Regions from separate parts of the Leifsonia williamsii genome, predicted to be linked through region 1. Evidence: predicted binding sites of a transcription regulator. Region 1 holds the regulator's gene; the other holds the start of a gene.

The links. Region 1 encodes LexA, which represses DNA repair genes until DNA is damaged. Its sites were predicted from a motif close to TCGAACANNTGTTCGA; they were not measured.
Region 2: a site for LexA is predicted at 7,383-7,398, ahead of uvrA (excinuclease ABC subunit UvrA). Genes of this name have one in related genera too.

The regions. Positions count from the first base shown of each region.
Region 1 covers NZ_JAROCF010000001.1:3,110,406-3,119,524, forward strand. Annotated here, with positions in the region: gene hisH (imidazole glycerol phosphate synthase subunit HisH) at 75-716, opposite strand; gene hisB (imidazoleglycerol-phosphate dehydratase HisB) at 713-1,315, opposite strand; gene P5G50_RS14685 (histidinol-phosphate transaminase) at 1,312-2,430, opposite strand; gene P5G50_RS14690 (LysM peptidoglycan-binding domain-containing protein) at 2,541-2,918, opposite strand; gene lexA (transcriptional repressor LexA) at 3,167-3,850, shown strand; gene hflX (GTPase HflX) at 3,920-5,458, opposite strand; gene P5G50_RS14705 (class I SAM-dependent methyltransferase) at 5,517-6,128, shown strand; gene dapF (diaminopimelate epimerase) at 6,253-7,131, opposite strand; gene miaA (tRNA (adenosine(37)-N6)-dimethylallyltransferase MiaA) at 7,155-8,075, opposite strand; gene P5G50_RS14720 (hypothetical protein) at 8,203-8,400, shown strand; gene miaB (tRNA (N6-isopentenyl adenosine(37)-C2)-methylthiotransferase MiaB) at 8,373-9,119, opposite strand, start outside.
Region 2 covers NZ_JAROCF010000001.1:2,800,256-2,809,374, forward strand. Annotated here, with positions in the region: gene P5G50_RS13225 (superoxide dismutase) at 1-267, opposite strand, end outside; gene whiA (DNA-binding protein WhiA) at 374-1,354, opposite strand; gene rapZ (RNase adapter RapZ) at 1,413-2,303, opposite strand; gene uvrC (excinuclease ABC subunit UvrC) at 2,343-4,355, opposite strand; gene uvrA (excinuclease ABC subunit UvrA) at 4,364-7,231, opposite strand; gene P5G50_RS13250 (hypothetical protein) at 7,516-8,040, opposite strand; gene P5G50_RS13255 (DUF58 domain-containing protein) at 8,054-9,119, opposite strand, start outside.

The DNA.
Region 1 (9,119 bases):
TCATTCCTCGTTCTGGTCCGCGGCGCGGACGGTGGCCGGCGGCTCCGGCGACGCGCGCCGGGCCGCTGGGGCCGTTACAGGGTGCCGATCCAGTTGCGCAGCAGCCGGATGCCGGCGCGGCCGGACTTCTCGGGGTGGAACTGGGTCGCGCTCAGCGGGCCGTTCTCGACGGCGGCGACGAAGCGGCTGCCGTGCTCGGCCCAGGTGACGCGGGGCTTCGGGAACGGGCCGCTCGGCTCGAGCGTCCAGTCCTGGGCGGCGTAGGAGTGCACGAAGTAGAAGCGCTCGTCGTGCAGCCCCTCGAACAGGACCGAGTCCTCCGGAGCCTGCACCGTGTTCCAGCCCATGTGCGGGACGACGTCGGCCTTCAGCTGGTCGACGACGCCCGGCCATTCGCCGAGCCCCTCGGTGTGGAGGCCGTGCTCGACGCCCTGCTCGAACAGCACCTGCATGCCGACGCAGATGCCCAGCACCGGCCGGCCGCCGGCGAGGCGGCGGTCGATGACCTCGTGGCCGTGGGAGGCGCGGAGCGCCTCGATGACGGCGGTGAACGCCCCGACACCGGGCACCAGCAGCCCGTCGGCCTCGAGCGCGCGCTTGCGGTTGCCGGTCAGCTCGACGTCGGCCCCGGCCTCCTCGAGCGCCTTGACCGCGGAGTGCACGTTGCCCGTACCGTAGTCGAAGACCACGACATCGGGACGGCGGCTGTCGCTCACAGCGCCCCCTTGGTCGACGGGATGCCCGTGACGAGCGGGTCGAGCGCCTTCGCCTGCCGGAACGCGCGCGCGAACGCCTTGAACTCGGCCTCGGCGATGTGGTGCGGGTCGCGTCCGCCGACGACGGTGATGTGCGTCGTGATGGCGGCGTTGAAGGCGATCGCCTCGAACACGTGCCGCACCATCGAGCCGGTGAAGTGACCGCCGATCAGGTGGAACTCGAACCCGGCCGGCTCGCCGGAGTGGACGAGGTACGGGCGGCCGGAGATGTCGACGACCGCCTGCACCAGCGCCTCGTCGAGCGGGACGAGCGCGTCGCCGTAGCGCGAGATGCCGCTCTTGTCGCCGAGCGCCTGCCGGATCGCCTGGCCGAGCACGATGCCGACGTCCTCCACGGTGTGGTGCACGTCGATATCGGTGTCGCCGGTGGCGCGGACGCGCAGGTCGGTGAGCGAGTGCTTCGCGAACGCGGTGAGGAGGTGGTCGTAGAACGGCACGCTGGTGCGGATCTCGGACACGCCCGTCCCGTCGAGGTCGAGGCTCAGCTCGATGCTCGACTCGCTGGTCTCCCGCTGGATGGTCGCGGTGCGGTTGCTCATGACCGAGAGTTTACCGGGGGCAGGGAGGCCGCCTCCGCCGGTCGGCCGAGCGCCGCGAGGGCTTCGAGGAACGCGGTGGTCTCGGCCTCGGTCCCGGCGGTGACGCGGAGGTGGTTGGGGATGCCGACGTCGCGGATCAGGATGCCCCGCTCCAGCAGCGCCTCGAACACGGCGTGCGGGTCGTCCACCCCGCCGAACAGCACGAAATTGCTGCCGCTGCGGTGCGGGCGGTACCCGAGCCGCGCGAGCTCGGACACCAGCCGATCGCGCTGGGTGCGGATCTCGCCGACCATCGCGAGCATCTCGTCGGCGTGCGCGAGCGCACCGAGCGCGGCCGCCTGGGTCAGCGCGGACAAGTGGTACGGCAGGCGCACGAGCCGCAGCGCGTCGACGACCGCGGGGTCGGCGGCCAGGTAGCCGACGCGCGCGCCCGCGAACGCGAACGCCTTGCTCATCGTGCGGGAGATCAGGAGGCGCGGCCGCCCCTCCAGGAGGGTGAGGGCCGACGGCTGGTCCTCCGGCATGAACTCGGCGTACGCCTCGTCGACGATCACGATGCCGCGGCTCGCGTCATAGGCGGCCTCGATCGTCTCCAGGCTGAGCGGAGTCCCGGTCGGGTTGTTGGGCGCGCAGAGGATGACGAGGTCCGGGTCGCTGCGGGCGATCTCGGAGGCCGCGGTCTCGGGCGAGAGCTCGAAGTCGTCGTCCCGGGCGCCCGCGATGTACTCGGTGCCGGTGCCCGCCGCGAGCAGCGGGTACATGGAGTAGGTGGGCGCGAAGCCGAGGAGGCTGCGGCCGGGCCCGCCGAACGCCTGCAGGATGTGCTGCAGGACCTCGTTGGAGCCGTTCGCCGCCCAGATCTGCTCGGCCGTCAGGCCGTGGCCGAGGTACCCGGCGAACGCCTCGCGCAGCGCCGTGAACTCGCGGTCGGGATAGCGGTTGACACCGGTGACCGCGGCGGCGACCCGGGCGACGATGTCGGCGGCGACATCCTCGGGGATCGGATGCGTGTTCTCGTTCACGTTCAGCGCCACCGGCACGGCCTTCTGAGGCGCGCCGTACGGGGTCCTCCCCCGCAGATCGTCACGGATGGGCAGATCGGAAAGAGATGTCACCGTTCAATCGTAGTCAGCGCACCCGGGCGCTTCCTCCGCGCCGGTCAGCCGCGTGCGTCCGTTCAATGCGGGGCGCCTGCTGCGCCGAGTGGGCTACCGCACCGAGGCGCCTAGCGCGCGGAGTACTCCAGGGGCACGGCGAGCTGCTGGCCCGGCGAGACCACCGCGGAGTCGAGGCCGTTGAGGGTCACGAGCTCGGCGATCACATCACGCGGGTCGGCGTTGGGTGCGAGCTCCTCGGCGATCGACCAGAGGGACTCGCCGGACTGCACGGTGACGTGCTGGAAGGAGACGTGCGCCTGGTCGCCGCTCGCGGCTGCGACACCGCCGTTGAGGGCGAAGACGAGAGCGCCGATGACGAGCGGCAGCGCGATCAGGGTCGAGAGGACAGCGCGCCCGCGTCGGGTGATGCGCAGCCGCACGCGGCCGTTCGCCTGCCCCTTGAACGACGCCTGGCCGTTGAAAGACGACATCGTGACCGTGCTCATGGTCGTGACCTCCTCTGACTCCGCGGATGCGAAGCTGTGTTCCGAATGTATCTTCGAATGTTCGAAACCGCAACCTCCGCATTCGGGCCGATCCGGGTGCCGATTTCGCGACACACTCGAACGAACCTTTGTCTGGCACGCCAGGGGCGGATACAGTTTCGACTGTCTGAGAACAGACAACCAGGCACCACCGACATTCGTTCCGGATGGGCGGCGGGCCGGGCGACGAAGGCCGTGAAGGGACGAGCGTGTCGAACGAGAACCAGGCTCCGCGCGGCGGCACGCGCCGCCGCAAGAACCTCAGCGAGAAGCAGCTCGCGATCCTCGACGTGATCCAGCGCTCGGTGAGCCAGCGCGGCTATCCGCCGAGCATGCGCGAGATCGGCGACGCCGTCGGCCTCTCCTCCCTCTCCTCCGTCACCCACCAGCTCAACCAGCTCGAGCTCAGCGGCTACCTGCGCCGCGACCCCAACCGTCCGCGCGCGCTCGAGATCCTGATCGACCTGCCGGCGAGCTCCTCCGAGAGCGTCGACTACGAGAACCAGACCCCGGTCGGCGACGCCGCCATGGTCCCCCTGGTCGGCCGCATCGCCGCCGGCGTGCCGATCACCGCCGAGCAGCAGGTCGACGAAGTGTTCCCGCTCCCCCGCCAGCTGGTGGGCAACGGCGAGCTGTTCATGCTGAAGGTCGTGGGCGAGTCGATGATCGACGCCGCCATCTGCGACGGCGACTGGGTCGTCGTCCGGGCCCAGAACACCGCGGAGAACGGCGACATCGTCGCCGCCATGCTCGACGAGGAGGCCACGGTCAAGGTCTTCCGCCAGCGCGACGGCCACACCTGGCTGCTCCCCCGCAACTCCAACTTCGAGCCCATCCTCGGCGACTACGCCCAGGTGCTCGGCAAGGTCGTGGCGGTCCTCCGCGCGGTCTGAGCGCAACCCGTCGAGACACGAAGAAGGCCGGGCGGAATTCCGCCCGGCCTTCTCTCGTCATGACCGCGCTCAGCCCGCCGCGGTCACCTCGAACGGCTCGAACACGGCCTGATACTCCGGCATGATCCGGGCCCGAACGCGCGTGCCCTCCTCGGCGTACTCGGTCGACAGCACGCGGCCGCGCTCGTGCAGCGCCGAGATCAGGTCGCCGCGGTCGTACGGCACCACGAGCTCCACCTCGACGGAGGGGTCGGGCAGGAGGCGCGCGATGGCGGCGAGCACCTCGTCCACGCCCTCGCCGGTCCGGGCCGACGCGAAGATCGCGCCCGGCTCCAGCCCGCGCAGGACCAGCCGGTCGTCCGCCGGGATCAGGTCGGCCTTGTTGAAGACCACGATCTCGGGGATATCCCTGGCGCCCACTTCGCCGATCACGTCGCGGACGGTGGCGAGCTGCGACGCGGGGTCGGGGTGCGAACCGTCGACGACGTGGAGGATCACGTCGGAGTCGGCCACCTCCTCCAGCGTCGAGCGGAACGCCTCCACCAGCTGGTGCGGCAGGTTGCGCACGAACCCGACCGTGTCGGCCAGCGTGTACAGCCGGCCGTCGGCGGTCACCGAGCGGCGCACGGTCGCGTCGAGCGTCGCGAACAGGGCGTTCTCGACGAGCACGCCCGCCTTCGTCACCCGGTTCAGGAGGCTCGACTTGCCCGCGTTCGTGTAGCCGGCGATCGCCACCGACGGCACCGAGTTGCGGTTGCGGTTGGCGCGCTTCGCCTCCCGAGCGGGCTTGAACCCCGCGATCTGGCGGCGGAGCTTCGCCATGCGCGAGTGGATGCGGCGACGGTCCAGCTCGATCTTCGTCTCACCGGGTCCGCGCGATCCCATGCCCGCTCCGGCGCCGCCGACCTGGCCACCGGCCTGCCGCGACATCGACTCGCCCCAGCCGCGGAGGCGCGGGAGCAGGTACTCGAGCTGCGCGAGCTCGACCTGCGCCTTGCCCTCACGGCTCTTGGCGTGCTGGCTGAAGATGTCGAGGATCACGGCCGTGCGGTCGATCACCTTGACCTTCACCACGTCTTCGAGCGCACGGCGCTGGCTGGGGGCCAACTCGGTGTCGGCGATCACGGTGTCGGCGCCCAGCGCTGCGACGATGCCCGCCAGCTCCTCCGCCTTGCCGCGCCCGAGGTACGTGCTCGGGTCGGGGTGCGGTCGGCGCTGGAGCAGGCCGTCGAGCACCACGGCGCCCGCGGTCTCGGCGAGGGCGGCGAGTTCGCGCAGCGAGTTCTCGGCGTCCTGCAGCGAGCCCTGCGAGTAGACGCCGATGAGCACGACGTTCTCGAGGCGCAGCTGCCGGTACTCGACCTCGGTGACGTCTTCGAGCTCGGTCGAGAGGCCGTTCACGCGGCGCAGGGCCGCGCGCTCCTCCCGGTCGAACTGCTCGCCGTCGTGGTCGCCGGTGTCGAGGCCGCTCGTCTGGAGCGCCTGCGCCTTCTGAGCGGCGGCGCCTGCGCCGAACAGCGTCACCGAGGCGCGGTTCGCCTCGGTCGCCAGAACGCGCGCGACGACGTCGTCGGCGGTGGTGTCCTGGATGTCTGTCTTATCGGTCAAAATTCATTCCCCTGATCCGGGTTAACCCTAGTTCGTCGGTGTCTAGTACGTTCCTCTTATGGGCAGCGGAGATCACTACTTTTCCCCAGCGCCCGAGAGCGAGACGAACCTTCGGCCGTTCACCGTACGCCTGGCGGGCCAGACGTACGAGTTGGTGACGGCGAGCGGGATCTTCAGCCCCGAGCGCATCGACATGGGTACACGAGTGCTCCTCGACCATGTCCCCCCTGCACCGCCGGGAGGTCAGCTCCTCGACATCGGCAGCGGCTGGGGGCCGCTCGCTCTCACACTTGCTCTCGAATCCCCTCACGCGACGGTCTGGGCCGTCGACGTCAACACCCGAGCCCTGGATGTGCTGCGCAGGAACGCGCAGAAGCTCGGTCTCACCAATCTCAACGCTGTAGGGCCCGACGATGTTCCCGACGATATCGGGTTCACGACGATCTGGTCCAACCCGCCCATCCGCGTCGGCAAGAACGAGCTCCACTCCATCCTGGAGCGCTGGCTCCCCCGCCTCGAGCCCGGATCGGACGCCTGGCTGGTCGTGCAGCGCAATCTCGGCAGCGATTCGCTCCAGCGGTGGATGGACGCCACGTTCCCCGAGCTGACGACGACGCGCGCCGCGACCGCCAAGGGCTACCGGGTCCTCCGCTCGCGCCGCCGCTCCTGACCCCGGTCTCCCCGCCCTCGGCAACCGTCGAGTACGCGGGAATTCGGCCGGAAACAGCCGAGTACGCGCAGAATCCGCGTACTCGCGGGTTCGAGGGGTTCGAGGGGTTCGGCGGGACCGGTGGTCAGGCCAGTTCGAGGGTGCCGGTGTAGACGAGTTCGGCCGGGCCGGAGAGCGCGACGTGCTCGCCGTCCTCCGTGGCGAACATCCGCACTCCCACCGTGCCGCCCGGGACCTCCACACGCCACTGGTTCGGTGCGCCCTGTCCCGCCCAGTAGCGGACGGCCAGCGCGGCTGCCGCCGCACCCGTGCCGCAGGAGAGCGTCTCCCCGCTGCCGCGCTCGTGGACGCGCATGCGGATGCGGCCGACCCCGTCCTTGATGAGCGGCTCGAACGGCACGACGAACTCGACGTTCGCCCCGTTGGCCGGCGCCGGCTCGATGTGCGGGATGTAGCTGAGGTCGGCGGCGTCGAGCTCGGCGTCGTCGGCCACGGCGACGACGACGTGCGGGTTGCCGAGGTCGAGACTGAGGCCGGGGCGCGCCACCGGCAGCTCCCGCGCGCGCACGAGCGGCTCGCCGCCGTCGAGCCGCCAGCGGCCGAGGTCCGCCTGGAAGCCGGTGAGGTTGCGCTGCACGTCCTTGACGCCCGCGCGGGTGCCGATCGGAAGCGTGTCCCCATCGGCCAGCTCGACCAGACCGGTCTCGAGCAGGTAGCGGACGTAGACGCGGATGCCGTTGCCGCACATCTCCGCCGGCGAGCCGTCGGCGTTGTAATAGTCCATGAACCACTCCGCGGCCGGGTCCTCGGCCAGCGCCTCCGCACCCTCGGGGAGACGGCTGGACTTCACCGCACGGATCACGCCGTCGGCGCCGACGCCGAAGTGGCGGTCGCAGACCTCCGTGATCTGGGCGGCGGTCAACGGCATCCGGCCGTCGGGGTCGGAGTAGAGCACGAAGTCGTTCCCCGTGCCCTGACCTTTGGTGAAGTGGAGGGTCGCCATGCTCCCAGCCTAGCGAGCGGCGCCTATCGAGCGGCGCCGAGCCCCGTCCTGGCCAGCGCCTCGGTGACGAGGGCGGGGTGGTCGTAGTCGAGCCAGTGGAGTCCGGGGTAGCGCTTGAACCAGCTCACCTGGCGCCGGGCGTACCGGCGGGTGAGGTGCTGGGTCTGCGCGATCGCCTCCTCGCGGCTCAGCTCGCCACGCAGCTCGGCCAGCGCCTGGGCATAGCCGATCGCACGACTGGCGGTCACGCCGCGTTCGAGTCCCCGCGGGAGGAGTCCGCGGACCTCGTCGAGGAGGCCGGCCTCCCACATCCGCTCCACCCGTGCGTCGAGCCGTTGCACCAGCTGCTCGCGCGGCGCTGCGACACCGAGGAGGTGCACCGGGCGCCACGGCACGGGCTCGTCCGGGAGCGTGCCGCTGACGGGCTGCCCGGTGAGCTCGGCGACCTCCAGCGCCCGCACGATGCGCCGGCCGTTGCTCGAACCGATGCGACGCGCGGACTCGGGGTCGACCTCGGCGAGGCGGCGGAACAGCATCCCCGGCCCCTGCTCGGCGAGCTCCTGCTCCAGCCGCGCCCGCAGCTCCGGGTCGGTGCCGGGGAAGCGGAAGTCGAACACGACGCTGGACACGTACAACCCGGACCCGCCGACGAGGATCGGAACCGCCCCACGCCGCTGGATGGCGTCGATCGCCGCGCGCGCCTCCGGCTGGTACCGCGCCACGGTCGCCTCATCGGTGACGTCGAGCACGTCGAACATGTGGTGCGGCACGCCCCGCCACTCGGACGGGTGCAGCTTCGCCGTGCCGATGTCCATGCCCCGGTAGAGCTGCATGGCATCGGCGTTGACGACCTCGGCGGCGGTGCCCCGCTCGCGCAGCGCGTCGGCGAGAGCGAGGGAGAGGTCGGTCTTGCCCGTGCCGGTGGCGCCGACGATGGCGACGATCGGAGGGGTGGCGGTGAGGTCGGCGGCGGGATCCCCCCCCCCCCCCCGCGCGGGGGGGGGGGGGGGGGGGGGGGCGGGCCCCCCCCCCCCCCGCGGCGGGCTCGGCAGAGTGTCCGGCGGCGGCCGGATGGCCGGCGCGACCGGCGTCGTCGCGACGAGGCGCGGCGGGATCGGCGGCGGCGAGACGACTCGCGGCGGAGTCGGCGGCCTGTGCGGCGTCGACATGGCGCGCGGCGAGATCGGCGGCGCCGGGGTCGGCGGCGTCGACGGGGCCGCCGACCGCGGCGGGCGGGGTGCTCAGCGCTGGCCGTCCGTCGGGTCGTAGATCGGCATGGTGCCGACGCCCGGGGAGGTCAGCGGCTCACGTGTGCGGAGGGTGGGCAGGCCGAGCGACACGCGGCCCGCGCCCGCTCCTGCTCCCGCCGCGCCGGTCGAGCCGTGTGCGGGGACGGCGCAGGAGTCCGCCTGGTCGCGATCCCACGCGTCGCCTGCGCGCGTACGGCGGACCCGCAGCGGCGCGCCGTCGACGGCGTCGGCGATCAGATGGTGCGGAGCGGCCTGCGTGATGTTGACCGTCACGACGTCGCCGGGACGCGGCGTCTCCGATCCCTCCGGCAGCTCGAAGTGCACCAGGCGGCTGTCGCGGGCGCGTCCGCTCAGGCGGCGGGTGTCGGCATCCTTGCGGCCCTCGCCGTTGGCGACCAGCAGCTCCACCTCCGAGCCGATGAGCTTCTGGTTCTCCTCCAGGGAGATGCGCTCCTGCAGGGCGATCAGCCGGTCGTAGCGGTCCTGGACGACCTCCTTCGGCACCTGGTCCGCCATGGTGGCGGCGGGCGTGCCCGGCCGGATGGAGTACTGGAACGTGAACGCGGAGGCGAAGCGCGCCGCCTCGACCACCCGCAGCGTCTCCTGGAAGTCCTCCTCGGTCTCACCCGGGAAGCCGACGATGATGTCGGTGCTGATGGCCGCGTGCGGCAGCCGGGCGCGCACGCGGTCGAGGATGCCGAGGAACTTGTCGGAGCGGTACGAGCGGCGCATGGCACG
Region 2 (9,119 bases), 310 kb from region 1:
GTCGCCGCCCTCCGGGGAGAGGTTGTTCCAGAACACCGTGTGGTTGACGTGACCCGCGAGGTTGAACGCGAGGTCCTTCTGGAGCTTGTTCACGTAGGTCAGGTCGTCGGCGTCGCGCGCCTCGGCCAGCTTGGCGAGCGCCGTGTTGGCCCCGTCGACGTACGTCTTGTGGTGCTTGTCGTGGTGGAGCTCCATGATCCGCCCGCTGATGTTCGGCTCGAGCGCCGAGTAGTCGTACGGAAGGTCAGCCAGCGTGTAGTCAGCCATTAACTCATCTCCTCAAATGGGTCCCGGCGCGAACGACTCCCGCCGGGAGCGACTTTCTCAGTCTAGTGACGGGTAACCGGGGAGGCAGGGGGTTGCTTCCCGGACGTTACACCTCGTCGAGATCGGCAGGCAGGTTCGCCTCGGTGCCCGGGATGCCGAGGTCGGTGGCGCGCTTGTCGGCCATCGCGAGGAGGCGGCGGATGCGGCCGGCGACGGCGTCCTTCGTCATGGGCGGGTCGGCGTGGTGGCCGAGCTCGTCGAGGCTGGCGTCGCGGTGTGCGAGGCGCAGGTCGCCCGCGTAGCGCAGGTGCTCCGGCACATCGTCGCCGAGGATCTCGAGCGCGCGCTCGACGCGGGCGCAGGCGGCGACGGCGGCCTGGGCGGAGCGGCGGAGGTTGGCGTCGTCGAAGTTGACCAGGCGGTTGGCGGTGGCGCGGACCTCGCGGCGCTGGCGCAGCTCCTCCCAGTTGGCGACGGTCTGGGCGGCGCCCATGTGCACGAGCATCGCGCTGATCGCCTCGCCGTCGCGGATGACGACGCGGTGCACGCCGCGCACCTCGCGCGCCTTCGCCGGGATGCCGAGGCGACCGGCGGCGCCGACGAGGGCCATGGCCGCCTCGTTGCCGGGGCAGGTGATCTCCAGCGCGGCCGAGCGGCCAGGGTCGGTCAGCGAGCCGTGGGCGAGGAACGCGCCGCGCCAGACGGCGGCCAGCTCCTCGCGCGAGCCGGTGGTGAGGCGGTTCGGGAGGCCGCGGATCGGCCGGCGACGGGCGTCGAGGAGCCCGGTCTGCCGCGCCAGGGTCTCCCCGCTCTCCAGCACCCGCACGAGGTACTGGTTGGTGCGCCGGATGCCGGACGCCGAGATCACCGACACCTCGCTGCGGACGCCGTACAGCTCCGCCAGGTCCTTGCGGACGCGGCGCGCGAGCTCCGGGGTGTCGAGCTCGCTCTCGACGGCGATGCGGCCGCCGATCAGGTGCAGGCCGCCGGAGAAGCGGAGGATCGTCGCGAGCTCGGCGGCCCGCACGGTGGTCTTGCCGACCTCCACGCGGGTGAGCTCGTCCTTGACGTCGGCGGTGAGAGCCAATCGGTGTCCTATCTGTGGGAACGGCGGAGGGTGGTCGCCGTGAAACGGTGGGCCGGCATCATTCACGGCCCAGGTCGCGGTGCTTGGTGTTCACCGCCAGTCCGGGGAAGCTGCGCAACCGTGCCGCGAGCTCTTCGGCTATCGCGACGGACCGGTGCTTTCCCCCGGTGCAGCCTATCGCGATCGTGGCGTGCCGCTTGTTCTCACGCTGGTAGCCGCGGAAGATCGGGCGCAGCGCGGTGACGTAACCGGCGATGAACTCCTCGGCGCCGTTCTGCTCCAGCACGAAGTCGCGCACGACCTCGTCGAGACCGGTGTGCGGCCGCAGCTCGGGGTTCCAGAACGGGTTCGGGAGGAAGCGGGCGTCGGCCACCATGTCGGCGTCGGGCGGCAGGCCGTACTTGAAGCCGAAGCTCATGACGGTCAGCTGCACGTCGGCGGTGCCCTCCGAGGCGAACGTCTCGGTGATGTTGGTCGCCAGCTGGTGGATGTTGAGGTCGGAGGTGTCGACGATGATGTCGCTCGCCTCCCGGATCTCGCGCAGCCGCGCCCGCTCGGCGGTGATGCCGTCGAGGATGGTGCCGTTGCCCTGCAGCGGGTGCGGCCGGCGCACCTGCTCGAAGCGACGCACGAGAACGGCGTCGGACGCCTCCAGGAACAGCACGCGCACCTGGGTGCCCTCGCGCAGGCTCTGGATCATCTCGCGCAGGTCGGCGAAGAAGTTGCGGCCGCGCACGTCGACCACCGCCGCGATCCGCGGCAGCCCCGACTCGGCCCGGTTCGCGAGCTCGATCAGGGGCCGGAGCATCTGCGGCGGGAGGTTGTCGACCACGTACCAGTCGAGGTCCTCCAGCGCGTTCGCGACCGTCGAACGGCCGGCACCGGACATGCCGGTGACGATGAGCACCTCCTGCTGTTCTGTGCCGGCGCGCTCGCTGTCGTCGGTCATGGGTGCGTGCTCCTCGGGTCGCTGGTGAGTCCCTCCAGCCTACCGACTGGCGAGTCGCTCATGGACGGCGGCGGCAAGCCTCGGACCGACGCCGCGCACCTCCGCGATCTGCTCCGGCGTGGCCTGGCGCAGCTGCGCGACCGAGCCGAAGTGCTTGAGCAGCTCCTTCACCCGGGAGGGTCCGAGGCCGGGGATCTCGCCCAGCACGCTGGTGATGTCGCGCTTGCGGCGGGCGCGCTGGTAGGTGATCGCGAACCGGTGCGCCTCGTCGCGGAGCCGCTGGATGAGGAACAGCGCGTCGCTGTTGCGCGGCAGGATGACCGGGAAGTCCGAGTCGGGCAGCCAGATCTCCTCCAGCCGCTTGGCGATGCCGGCGAGCTGGATGCCCTGCACGCCCGACTCCTCGAGCGCCCGCTGGGCGGCAGCGACCTGCGGCTGGCCGCCGTCGACGATGAGCAGCTGCGGCGGGTAGGAGAACTTCTTGCGGCGCTTCTCGGCGGCGGACTCGGCCAGCTCGGCGTCGACGTCGATCGCGGGGTCGTCGCCGGCGAGGTCGGCATCGGCGACGGCGACGCTGTCGGCGTCGGCGTCGGCGTCCGCGACGAGCTCGGGCAGCTCCTCCTCCGGGCGGTCGCGCAGGTACGCCAGCCGGCGCGAGATGACCTGGTAGATCGACTCGGTGTCGTCGGTGGACTCGGGGATGCTGAACCGGCGGTACTGGTCCTTGCGCGGCAGGCCGTCCTCGAAGACCACCATCGAGGCGACGATGTTCGTGCCGCTCAGGTGCGACACGTCGAAGCACTCCATGCGCAGCGGGGCCTCCGCCATACCCAGGGCGTCCTGGATGTCGTTGAGCGCCTTGGAGCGGGTGACGAAGTCGGAGCTGCGCCGGGTCTTGTAGAGCACCAGCGCGTTCTTCGCGTTCATCGCGACCGTCTGCGCGAGGGCGGCCTTGTCGCCGCGCTGGGCGACCCGCAGCTCCACCCGGCCCGCGAGCCGGCCCCCACGCGGAGCGCCGGGGTCGCCGACCTCGCGGCGGCGCTCGGTGAGCCACTGCTCGAGCTCGGCGGCGTCCTCCGGGAGCTCGGGGACGAGGATCTCGCGCGGAGGCGCGTCCGGGCCCTCGTAGGCGTTCTGCACGACGGTCTCGACCAGGTCGCCCAGCTCGACGTCGAGCTCCTTGTCGACCACCCAGCTGCGCACACCGCGGACGCGTCCGCCGCGGACGATGAACTGCTGCACGGCGGCGGCGAGCTCGTCGTGGGCGATGCCGAACACGTCGGCGTCCACGTTGTCGGTGAGCACGACCGCGCTCTTGCCCATCGCGCCCTCGAGCGCCTGGATGGCGTCGCGGTGGCGGGCGGCGGCCTCGTAGTCGAAGACGCTCGCGGCCTCCTGCATCTTCTGCGTCAGGTCGCGGATGTAGCCGCTGTCGTTTCCGGCCATGAACGAGACGAAGTCGTCGGCCAGCTCGCGGTGCTCCTGCGGCGTGACCCGCCCCACGCAGGGCGCGGCGCACTTGCCGATGTCGCCGAGGAGGCACGGCCTCCCGGTCTGCTCGGCGCGCTTGTACACGCCGTCGGAGCAGCTGCGCACCGGGAACGCCTTGAGCATCAGGTCGACCGTCTCGCGGATGGCCCACACCTTCGTGTACGGGCCGAAGTAGCGGGCGTCCTTGATGTTGCGGTTGCGCGTGATCATCACACGCGGGATGGTGTCCCCCATCGTCACCGCCAGGTACGGGTACGTCTTGTCGTCCCGGAACTTGACGTTGAACGGCGGGTTGAACTCCTTGATCCAGGTGTACTCGAGCTGCAGGGCCTCGAACTCGCTGGCGACGACGGTCCACTCGACCGATGACGCCGTGGTGACCATCCGGCGCGTGCGTTCGTGGAGGCTGCGCAACGGCTGGAAGTAGTTGCTCAGCCGCGCGCGCAGGTTCTTCGCCTTGCCCACGTAGAGCACGCGCCGGTTCTTGTCGCGGAAGCGGTAGACGCCCGGCTGCGTGGGGATCTCGCCGGCCTTCGGCCGGTAGCTGACGGTGTCGGCCACGGCGCCCCTCAGGCTGCGCCCCGGGCGCTCTCGCCCTGGAGGATCTCCTTCAGGAAGTAGCCCGTGTGGCTGCCGGCGGTGTCGGCGACCTTCTCGGGCGTCCCGGTCGCGATGACCGTGCCGCCTCCTGCGCCGCCCTCCGGCCCCATGTCGATGATCCAGTCGGCAGACTTGATCACGTCGAGGTTGTGCTCGATGACGATGACCGTGTTGCCCTTGTCGAGCAGCCCGTTCAGCACCAGGAGGAGCTTGCGCACGTCCTCGAAATGGAGGCCCGTGGTCGGCTCGTCGAGCACGTACACGCTGCGGCCGTTGGTGCGGCGCTGCAGCTCGGTCGCGAGCTTGACGCGCTGCGCCTCTCCGCCCGAGAGCGTCGTGGCGCTCTGGCCGAGGCGCACGTAGCCGAGGCCGACGTCGACCAGGGTCTGCAGGTAGCGGTGGATGGCCGAGATCGGCTTGAAGAACTCGGCCGCCTCGCTGATCGGCATGTCGAGCACCTCGGCGATGTTCTTGCCCTTGTAGTGCACGGCCAGGGTGTCGCGGTTGTACCGCGCTCCCCCGCAGACCTCGCACGCGACGTAGACGTCGGGCAGGAAGTTCATCTCGATCTTGATCGTGCCGTCGCCCGAGCACGCCTCGCAGCGCCCGCCCTTGACGTTGAAGCTGAACCGGCCGGGCAGGTAGCCGCGGGTCTTGGCCTCCGGCGTCTCCGCGAAGAGGTTGCGGATGCGGTCGAACACACCCGTGTACGTCGCCGGGTTGGACCGCGGGGTGCGGCCGATCGGCGCCTGGTCGACGTGCACGACCTTGTCGAGGTTCTCCAGCCCGGTGACCGTGCGGTGCTTGCCCGGCAGCTTGCGGGCGCCGTTGAGCTTGTTGGCGAGCACCCGGTACAGGATGTCGTTGACGAGCGACGACTTGCCGGAGCCGGAGACGCCGGTGACCGCGACGAAGGTGCCGAGCGGGAAGTCGACCGAGACCTTCTTGAGGTTGTTCGCCTCCGCGTCGACCACCCGGATCATGCGCTTCTTGTCGATCGGCCGGCGCTTCTCGGGGATCGGGATCTCGCGACGGCCGGCGAGGTAGTCGCCGGTCAGCGAGTCGGTGTTCTCGAGCAGCTCGTCGTACGAGCCGGAGTGCACGACGTGGCCGCCGTTGACGCCGGCGCCGGGGCCGATGTCGACGATCCAGTCGGCGGTGCGGATGGTGTCCTCGTCGTGCTCGACAACGATCAGCGTGTTGCCGAGGTCGCGCAGGGCGACCAGGGTGTCGATGAGGCGGCGGTTGTCGCGCTGGTGGAGGCCGATGCTCGGCTCGTCCAGCACGTACAGCACGCCGGTGAGGCCGGAGCCGATCTGCGTCGCGAGCCGGATGCGCTGCGCCTCGCCGCCGGACAGCGTCGCCGCCGCGCGGGCCAGGTCGAGGTAGCTCAGGCCGACCTGGATGAGGAAGTCGAGGCGCACCTTGATCTCGCGGAGCACCTGGGCGCCGATCCGCGCCTCCCGCTCGGTCAGGTGCAGCTTCTCCATGAACGACCGGGCGTCGCTCAGGCTGAGCAGGGCGGCGTCGGCGATGCTCTTGCCGTGCACGAGGACCGAGAGGACCTCGGGCTTGAGCCGCTTGCCCTTGCACACCGGGCACGGCACCTCGCGCAGGTACTCGGCCCAGCGGGCGCGCTGCGTGTCGGTCTCGGCCTGGAGGTACTGGCGCTCGATGTACGGCACCACGCCCTCGAAGCCGGAGGTGTAGCTCATCTCGCGGCCGTAGCGGTTCTTCCACCGCACCTTGACCTCGAAGTTGTCGCCGTGGAGGACGGCGTCGCGGACGTTCGCCGGCAGCTTGTTCCACGGGGTCTTCAGCGAGAACTTGAGATCGCGGGCGAGGCCGTCGAGCAGCTTCTCGTAGTACTGGAACAGGCCCTTGCCCTGCGTGGTCCAGGGCACGATGACGCCCTCGGCGATGCTGGCGGTGTCGTCGCCGAGCAGGAGGTCCTCGTCGACCGCCATCCGGGTGCCGAGGCCGGAGCACTCGGGGCACGCGCCGAACGGGGCGTTGAACGAGAAGGTGCGCGGCTCGATCTCGGTCAGCTGGATGGGGTGGCCGTTCGGGCAGGCGAGCTTCTCGCTGAACGACTGCCACGCCTCCGGACCCTCGCGGTCGACGTAGTTGACCTGGACGATGCCGTCGGTCAGGCGCAGCGCGGTCTCGAGCGAGTCGGTGAGCCGGGTGAGGATGTCGGGACCGGCGACCAGGCGGTCGACGACCACCGAGATGTCGTGCTTGTACTGCTTCTTGAGCGTCGGCGGCTCGGAGAGCTGGATCTGCTCGCCGTCGACCAGCGCGCGCGAGTACCCGCTCGCCGCGAGCTCCTTGAAGAGGTCGACGAACTCGCCCTTCTTCTGCGAGATGACCGGGCTGACGACCATGTACCGGGTGCCGGCCTCCAGCTCCATCAGCTGGTCGGCGATCTGCTGCACCGTCTGGCGCTGGATGCGCTCACCGCAGACCGGACAGTGCGGCACGCCGATGCGCGCCCACAGCAGGCGCATGTAGTCGTAGATCTCGGTGATCGTGCCGACCGTCGAGCGCGGGTTGCGGTTGGTCGACTTCTGGTCGATGGAGACGGCCGGGCTGAGGCCCTCGATGAAGTCGACGTCGGGCCGGTCGACCTGGCCGAGGAACTGGCGCGCGTAGGCGGAGAGCGACTCCACGTACCGGCGCTGCCCCTCCGCGAAGATCGTGTCGAAGGCGAGCGACGACTTGCCGGAGCCCGAGAGCCCGGTGAAGACGACGAGCGAGTCGCGCGGGATCTCGAGGTCGACGTTGTGGAGGTTGTGGACGCGCGCGCCGCGCACGCTGAGGTGCGCACCGGCCATCGGTGCCGTCCCCCGCCCGCTGCTGGAACCGCTGCTGGTCACTCGGCTGTTGCTGCTCACTCGTTCCATTCTCCGCTATTCCCCGTCGTCCCCTGGCGCCTGTTCGCCCAGCGCGCACCCTACTCGGCGCACCGTGGCGTCATCGGTCGCGTCGAAACAATGTTCGATTCTATCGGACGCCGGCTGATGGTCGGCTGCGCGTCTCGTCGCCTCCGGCGCGAGTCTAGAACGGACCACCGACATGGATTGTTCCCGGGCACTCCGCGCACTCTGGTCGGGGCCGCTCAGCGCGGCGGCCGGCGCAGCAGAGGCGCCGCGAGGAGCGCCACCAGGCCCACCATCATGGCGTCGGAGACCATCGCGAGCTGGGGCAGCGGCGTCGACCTGTCCACCACGAGCAGCACGATCGCGAGCGCTTGGACCGGCAGCTGGATCAGCGCGAAGCGGCGCAGGGTCGGCAGCAGCACCGCGGGCTGCAGGCGGGCGCTCGCGGGCACGACGAGCATCCATGCGCCCATCAGATGCAGGGCGTGGAGCCCGGCGATCAGGGCGAGCACCCGCGGTGACGGCCCGCCGCTCACGAGGAGCGACGAGAACGCGAGCACACCGATCAGGACCCAGGCTGTCATCCAGCGCGGGAAGGCCACGGTGACGCCGGCCAGGGCGGCCGCGATCGCGGTCCAGGGGCGCTCCGGCACGCCGACCAGCGCGAGCCCGAGCGCGACGGCGACGAAGAGCACGCGGAGCGCCCAGCCGGGAAGCGTGGGCGTGCCCGCTGACGGCGCCTGCGTCCGCAGCGTCCCGCTCACCGCCGCCTCCCGCTCACCGTCGCCGCCCCGGCGTCGCGAGCCGCCGCAGCCGGGCGGCGCGGTCGGCGGGGTCCGCCCAGACGACCAGTTCGGCCCCGGAGGCCGCGAGCTGCTCGAGGCGCAGCCTCCGCTCGACCTCGACCGTGCGCAGCGCCAGCCGTTCGCGGACCGTGAGCTCGTGGCTGTCGCGCGGCGGGAGCACGTCGACCGCGATGACACGATGACCGGAGGCGCGCCAGGCGAGCGCGAGGTCGACCGGCTGGTCGTCGAGGAACGTCGACAGCAGGTAGACCAGGGCGCCCGGCGCGAGCCGCGGCGGGCGCACGCGGTCGGAGGCGAGCCCGGTGGCGCGGGTGCGTTCGACCGCCCGCAGCACGCGCTCGCGGTGCCGCGCGCCCGCGCGGGCGGGGACGACGCGGGAGGCCGCCGTCGCGTCGTCGAAGCCGACCCGGTCGCCGGCCGCGCTGTACGCACGGGCGAGCGCCGCGGCGGCCTCCCTGGCCAGGTCGAGGGACGAGGCGGCGGCGCGGGGATGCGGGCGCGGCCAGTCCGCGACCACGCCGGTGACGTCGTCGCGCGCGTCGAGCACCAGCTGGATCGCGGCGTCGGAGGTCGCGGTGGTCCGCCGCACGAACAGGTCGCCCTCCTGCCCCGCCCTGGCCGTCGCCCGCCAGTCGATGCGCCGGAGCCGGTCGCCCGGCCGGAACCGGTCGATGTCGCGGAACTCTCCCCCGTCGCCGGGCCTGCTGGAGACGTGCTGGCCGGTCAGCCCGAGCAGCCGCGAGGGCAGCGGGAGGCTGCGCACAGCGATCCGCGGCGGCCGCACGACGCGCTCCACCGACGCCTCGGGACCGGGCGCGCCGACCCAGGCGGCGTCGGGCCCGATCACGCGGGCGGCCAGCCCGAGCAGCCGCTGCGGCCCGGAGTGGACGGCCGACACCTCCACCCGGAGCTGCTCGGCGGCGCGCGGGGTGAGCACCGCGTCGAAGGCGGGCCGGTCGGCGGGCTCGATGCGCACCTGCAGGGCGTCGGCGCGGGCGTCGGTGCGAGCAGAACCGGCCACCGCGACGGTGGAGGCG